3 regions of the Myceligenerans halotolerans genome follow, and region 2 is predicted to be linked to each of the others. Evidence: riboswitches for the same ligand, from Rfam matches in the RefSeq annotation. Region 2 holds a riboswitch; each other region holds the start of a gene.
What was found. Region 2 has a riboswitch for cyclic di-AMP ahead of ACYVK5_RS01370 (C40 family peptidase). Riboswitches for the same ligand answer to the same signal wherever they lie in the genome.
Positions count from the first base shown of each region.

Region 1: it holds a riboswitch for cyclic di-AMP, as region 2 does, so the genes downstream of both, ACYVK5_RS17205 (C40 family peptidase) here and ACYVK5_RS01370 (C40 family peptidase) in region 2, are expected to answer to the same signal.
Region 3: it holds a riboswitch for cyclic di-AMP, as region 2 does, so the genes downstream of both, ACYVK5_RS15825 (C40 family peptidase) here and ACYVK5_RS01370 (C40 family peptidase) in region 2, are expected to answer to the same signal.

Region 1 is NZ_BAAGRL010000025.1:129,872-132,128, forward strand. It holds gene ACYVK5_RS17200 (winged helix-turn-helix transcriptional regulator) at 1-162, shown strand, start outside; gene ACYVK5_RS17205 (C40 family peptidase) at 410-1,240, opposite strand; cyclic di-AMP (ydaO/yuaA leader) riboswitch at 1,244-1,422, opposite strand; gene ACYVK5_RS17210 (substrate-binding domain-containing protein) at 1,617-2,257, opposite strand, start outside.
Region 2 is NZ_BAAGRL010000004.1:89,061-91,317, reverse strand. It holds gene ACYVK5_RS01375 (hypothetical protein) at 1-550, opposite strand, end outside; cyclic di-AMP (ydaO/yuaA leader) riboswitch at 728-936, shown strand; gene ACYVK5_RS01370 (C40 family peptidase) at 939-1,661, shown strand; gene ACYVK5_RS01365 (TrkH family potassium uptake protein) at 1,873-2,257, shown strand, end outside.
Region 3 is NZ_BAAGRL010000023.1:94,976-97,232, forward strand. It holds gene ACYVK5_RS15825 (C40 family peptidase) at 155-1,012, opposite strand; cyclic di-AMP (ydaO/yuaA leader) riboswitch at 1,010-1,158, opposite strand; gene ACYVK5_RS15830 (mycothiol transferase) at 1,356-1,883, shown strand; gene ACYVK5_RS15835 (amino acid ABC transporter ATP-binding/permease protein) at 1,937-2,257, opposite strand, start outside.

The sequences.
Region 1 (2,257 bases), on a different contig from region 2:
GTCGTCGTCAACACCCGCCCCGTCGCCGTCGAGTACCGCATCTCGGCGCTCGGCAACACGCTGCAGGACCTCATCGACGCCCTCCTGCGCTGGGCGTCGTCGAACATGGACGACGTGCGGGCGGCGCGGGAGAGGTTCGACGACGAGGCGGGGGAGGGCTGACGGTCTCCGCCTCCCGCCCGCGCGAGGGCGCGGGGTCCGCTGCGCGCTCTCGATCGACCCGGGCGCCCGGCATCGGCCGGGGTGGCCCGGAGCGGCGCTCGGGGACCGCGTCGTGGTTCACGCCGCCGCTGACGGCGGCCGTCGGCGCGGCGCTCGCGTTCGTCGCGGCGAGTGACCCGCATCAGAGCCCACGAGGGCCCGCACCGTCGTGGTGCGGGCCCTCGTGGTGGAGCGTGGTCGGCCGGTGTCAGCCGACGCGGATGAAGGTCGGGCTCGACTGCCAGATCTTCGTGTAGCGCACGGTCTCGCCCGGGACCGGGGCCTCGACCTGCATGTCGTCGCCCGCGTAGATGGCGATGTGGCCGGGGGACCAGATGAGGTCGCCCGGCCGGGCCTCGGCGGCGGAGACCACGGTGCCGGCGTAGCGCTGCTCCGAGGAGGTGCGCGGCAGGGTGACGCCGACCTGGGCGTAGACGTACGACGTGAACCCGGAGCAGTCGAACCCTGCGGGGGTCGAGCCGCCCCAGACGTACGGCACGCCGAGGTACTGCATGGCGATGGAGACCACCTCGGAGCCGGCGGCGGTGGCCGGGACGGCCTTCTCGACCGGCTCGGCGGGCTGCTCGGTGGCGGCGGGGGCCTCCTCCTCGACGGGCTCTGCGGCCTCGACCGGCTCCGGCTCCGGCTCGGGTTCTGGCTCAGGCTCCGGCTCGGGTGCGGGCGTCACCTTGATCGTCCCGGTCTCCAGGGTGAGCCTGCTGTCGGCAGCCACTCGGACGGCGGGGGCGGCGGCCACGTCCTGCGCAGCCACATCTTGCGCGGCCGCGTCCTGCGCGGCCGCGGCCTCGACGGACCCCGTCACGGCCTGGAGCTCGGCGGTGGTCGGGCCGGCGTCGGCCGCCGGCGCCGCATCCGAGGGGATGCTGAGCAGGGAGACGGCCAGACCTGATCCGGCGACGACGAGCGCGCCACGGCGCGCGACGCCGGAGATGCCGCGTGCGGCGGCACGGGTGAGCGGGGTCAGCGGGGTGAGGGGATTTCGGGCAGCGCGATGGCGCCCGGGCGTGCGAGTGGTCACGTGTGGTTCTCCCGGCGCCTGCGAGGTGAGCTGTCGGATTCGGATCGGAGAGTGACCCGGCCGCACTACCCGTGCGGCTTCACCCCAAGGGCGCCGATGGCGCCCGCTTGCGTTGGTTCCCCCGCCCCTGTCATCTGGTTTGCAGATCCCGGGGCGGTGACAGGGTTCGGCGTCCGCCTCGAGCGCTCACGGAGTGCCGTGAGCGGGACCGACCGTAACCCTGGCGGGCCGGGAAGTCACAATCGGGTCACGGGTTCCGAGTCCGCCCAGGTATGACTTGACCGGATTGTTCTCCATGGGATAAGTCACACCGCGACGTCGAGCGGGGCCGGCCGTCATCACGCGGGCCGGGGGCGGCGCCCGGAGTTCGCCCAGTTCACAGCTCACCCATGAGGTCGAAGTCGAACCCGTCGGCCCGGGCGATGTAGAGGCGGTGCTCGGCGTGGTTGCCCTGGAACCGCATCGGACCGCGCGGGCCTTCGTACACGACGCCGTCCACCGACCGGTCGGTCGCGGCCACCGCCGCGCTCCCGGCCCGCTCGATGATGGTGCGCAGCGCGAAGATGCCCTCGTAGCAGGCCTCGGCCGCCGCCCCGACCGCGGGGGCGTGCACGCCGTGGTGGGCCGTGTAGCGCCCGATCAGGTCGAGCGCCCCGCCTGTCGCCAGGCTCCGGAACCAGCCCCCGGTCGAGTAGAGGTTCTCCGTCCCGCCGGCGCCGCTGCCCATGAGCATGTTCTCCTCCATGAGCGTGCTCAGGCGCACGATCCGCTCGTCGAGACCCTGCCGGGCGAACACCCGGTTGAACCGGACCGCGTTCTGCCCGACCATCAGCATCAGCACCCCGTCGGCACGCGACGCCTCGACGTCGTGCACCACGGCGCCGAGCTGGGCGGCGCTCGCCCCCTGCTCGTTCAGGAACCGGGCGCCGGCGAACTCCACCCCGAGCGACGAGACCTGCGTGGACAGCGCCTGGAACGTGCGCCTCGGCCACGCGTAGTCGTCGCCGACCACATACC
Region 2 (2,257 bases):
GCCCCCACAACCATCCGTCGGCGAGCACGACCGGCAGAGCGAACGCCGCCGCGCGCACCGGAGCCGGGGCCAGCGCGGCCAGCAGACCGAGCACCAGGCCCAGGACCGTCCCGCACACGGCGATGGCCAGCAGGGCGTCGGCCTTGGCCTCGTCGGCCCCGTCGGCCGCATTGACCTGCCACCAGGCGCCCCCGCCCGCGGCGGCGAGCGCCAGCAACGTCCCGCACACAGCGGCCACGGCCCCGCCTCCGCGGTGCCGCGCGAGCCGCGCGCTCGCCCCGGCCAGCACCCCTCCGATGACGCTCATCGTGACCAGGGAGGCGACGGCATCCTCGGCCGCGAGCGGTATCGGCGTGAACGCGTCGATCTCTTCGAGCGAGGCCGACTGGATGCCGAGGGCCTGGGACACCTCGTGCAGGATCCATGGCAGGAAGCCGACGGCCCACCAGAGGACGGCGCTGATCGGCAGGATCCACCATCCGGAGACCCGTGCGGGGAGGTCGTTCGACGTGAGCGTTGCGGTCACCGTGTCGGTCGCGCCGTTGGACATGGCGCGCACCGTAGCGGAACCGGCGTGACAGGTGTCGCCGAACCGGGTGAAATTTCCGGCAAAAATGGCCATCCTGCGCCGATTCCCACTCTGCGTGACACGTTCGTGACTTTTCCGCCGAAGGTGTGTACCTTGAGTCACGCTTCGCCTGAACGGGTGAAGTCACGAGGCGGACGCCGAGCCCTGCCACCGCATCGTGACCCAGGATGACCATGGCAGGGACGGGGGAACCATCTCCGGACGGTGGACCGGCGGAACTCGCAGGAGTTCCGAAGGGCCGACGTCCTAGGGGTGAAGCCGAGCAGGACCCCCACATCTGCTCGGCCGGGTGAGCATCTCCCACCCGAACCCGACAGCTCACTTCGTAGGCGGGTACAGGAGAACAACGGTGACCAACGCCACCCAGCGCGGACGCCATCGCGCGGACCGCAAGGCCACAACCCCCCTCACGATCATTGCCCGCACCGCCTCCGAGAACGCGAGCACGGCCGCTCGCCGCGGTGCCCTGGCCGTCGCCGCCGGCGGTGTCCTGGTCTCGACCTTCGCCACGACCTCCCACGCCGCCCCGGCATCCAGCGACGTCAAGACCTCCGCGAAGATGGACGGCCTGAACCTGGACGCGCTCAAGGAGACCGCCGGCCAGGCGGTCGGTCAGGCCGGGATGGTCTCGGTCGGACACAACGTCAAGCTCGACGTGGAGGGTGCCACCGTCACCGCCGACGGCAGCACCAAGGTCGAGGGACTCGTCGAGGTGACCCCGGCGCCCGAGCCCCCGCCCACGCCGCTCAACATCCAGATCACGAACACGGCCTACAACTACCTCTCGGGTGCGTACGTCTGGGGCGGTTCCACCCCCGGCGCCTTCGACTGCTCGGGCTTCATCCAGTACGTGTACGGCCTGTACGGCATCCCGCTGCCGCACTCCTCCTCGGCGATGCTCAACTCCGGCTACCAGGTCTACGACCCGCAGCCCGGCGACATCGTCTGGAGCCCCGGGCACGTGGCCCTGTACGCGGGCAACGGGATGGTCATGGAGTGGTACCAGACCGGGCTTCCCGGCCGCTACACCGAGATGTGGCAGAACAACCCCGTCTTCATCCGCGTCATCTGACACCTGTGGCCTGACGCGGTCGCGTCCGGCACGCATACTGCATCGCGAGCGCCGCGGCGCCGTCGGCTCCTCTGCCTGACGGTCCGCGGCGCTCGTCGTCGTCCCGTGTTCACCGGCGTCCCGCATCGGCATCGCCCGGCATCCGGTGGACGACGGCGGCACGCCGGGTCGGTCGTCCACCTGCCGTCGGCCGCGACTAGAGTCGTGACTCGTGCGATACAGCGAGTCCCGCCCCTCGCGGGAAGTGAGCAGCGCCGCGGCGCTCCGTCGTCGTCCCGGGCAGATGGTCACGCTCGGCTTCCTGGCCACCATCGCCGTCGGGACGCTGCTGCTCTCGCTGCCGATCGCCGCCGAGGGTGAGCGCGCGACGTTCGTCGAGGCACTGTTCACGGCGACGTCGGCGACGTGCGTGACGGGGCTGATCGTCACCGATACGCCGGTGTTCTGGTCCGGCTTCGGCGAGGCCGTGATCGCCGTGCTCATCCAGATCGGCGGGCTCGGCGTGATGACCCTGGCCTCCCTGCTCGGCATCCTGCTGACGCGCAGACTGGACCTGAGTTCGCGTCTCGTGGCGGCCGCGTCGACCCGGAGCGTCG
Region 3 (2,257 bases), on a different contig from region 2:
TGTCCGACGGGCGACCAGGACGTCGAGCCCTGATCTGCCGAACAGCCGGCCGGGACGAATGCCTCCCGCCGGCGCCGACCACGCCATCTCGGTCGGTGGGATCGCAGCCATCGACCAGAACGACGTGGTCGCGTGCCGGCCCTCGGGTGAGCGCTCAGGCGACCCGGACGAACGTCGGGTTCGACTGCCACATCGTCGTGTAGCGCAGCGGCGTGCCCGGCTGCACGGCCTCGACGATCATGCCGTTGCCGGCGTACAGGGAGACGTGGCCCGAGGTCCACACGATGTCGCCGGGCTGCGGGTCCGAGACGACGGTTCCGGCGTAGCGCAGGTCGCCCGACGTGCGGGGCAGGTTGGTGACGCCCAGCTGGCCGTACACGTAGGTGATCAGGCCGGAGCAGTCCAGGCCCTCCGACGGGGTGGACCCGCCGAGCACGTACGGCGTGCCGACGAGCTCCATCGCCAGGTTCACGGCCTGCTGGCCCGTCGCGGAACCGGTCGAGGTGGACGTGGTGGCCTCGGCGGCTGCCGTGGCCTCCGCCTCCGCCTCGGCTGCGGCCTGGGCCTCCAGCTCCGCCTGGCGCTGTGCCTCGAGCTCGGCCTGGCGCTGCTTCTCGAGCTCCGCCTGGCGCTCCTCCTCGGCGATGCGCTTCGCCTCGGCCTTGCCCTCAGGGGTCTCCGCGTACGGGGTGACCTTGATGGTGCTCGTCTCGACGACGGTCTCGGCCTGCGGGGAGACCTTGACCTGGCTGACGAGTTCGTCGGCCAGGGCGTCGGCGACGCGGGCGTCGGCCTTGCCGTAGTCGACGGTCTGCTTGCTGTTCTCGGCGGCAGGGGCCGCGCCCGCACTCGACGAGAACACGGACGCGAGCATGCCACCCGTGACGGCGGCGATGGCGCCCGTCCTGGCGGCGGCCTCACTCACGCCGGTCAGGGGGGTGATGGTGGGGCGCTCCGCGCGGTGGCGACCGCGACGGGACGGACGGCTGGTTTCGGGCGTGATCGTAGCCACTTTCTCCTCCGACGCCTGCGAGGTGAGCTGTCGGGTTCGGATGGGAGATCACCCGGCCTCCCGAAGGAGGCTTCACCCCAAGGGCCGTGGCCCGTACTACCTGGTTCCCCCGTCCCCGCCATGTTTTCGCTGGGCAGATCCGGTGGCGGGGCTCGGCGGCCGGATCCGGAGCCGCGGTCTGGGTCCGCGGCTCGGTGATGACAGTACAGAGGATCGCGCCGGATGTCACGAATTGGTTACGCGAAGGTTTTCGCCTGCATGTCGGACGCGTGCGAAACGGTGTGTCATCGCAGGTCATGCCGGCAAAATGCCGCCCGCTCCCGGAATCTCCTATGGTGGCGACATGCCGCTCTCCGACGTCGAACCGCGTGTGGATTCCCCTGACCCCGCCGAGCAGTTCGTGGCGTACCTGGACTACTACCGGGGCGTGGTCGAGCGCAAGGCCCGAGGTCTGGGCCCCGCAGGGCTCGCCGAACGTCCGCTGGAGTCCGGGTGGTCGCCGCTGGAACTGCTTGTGCATCTCGTGCACATGGAACGGCGGTGGTTCGTGTGGGGGTTTCTGGCGGAGGGCGTGTCCGAACCGTGGGGTGACCACGCCGGCGGGGACCCGCACGGGCCGTGGGCGGTCCCGGCGGGCGACGCGGACCTCGACGACTGGCTGCGGCGCCTGCACGACGGCGGCGCCCGGACCAGGCAGGTTCTGGCCGCCCACGACCTGGCCGAGCGCGGCGCGACCGGCGGCCGGTTCACCTCGGGCGAGACGCCGCCCACGCTGCTGTGGATCGCGTTCCACGTGCTCCAGGAGTACGCCCGGCACGCGGGCCACCTGGACGCGGCACGAGAGCAGATCGACGGCATGACGGGGGAGTGACGGCGCGGTCCGGGTCCGGCGCGCGGCTGCGTCCGGCGCGGGTCCGCCCGGCGTCAGCCGTGGAGCGTGAGGCTGATCTCGTGGTCGGCCAGGCCCGCCGGGACCGGGCGGTGCGTCGCCAGGACGACGGCGGTCCCGGTGGCGCGGGCATGCTCGGCGAGGACACGGACGACGTCGTCGGCCGCCTTCGCGTCGAGATGCTCGGCCGGCTCGTCGACGAGCAGGGCGTCCGCGCGGGCCAGCAGCGCCCGGGCGATGAGGAGCCGGCGTCGCTCGCCGCCCGACACGTTCGTCGCGTCCGTGCCCAGCATGGTGTCCAGGCCGTCCGGCAGCCCGTCGAGCCAGGGTGTCAGCCCGACGGCGCCGAGCGCCGC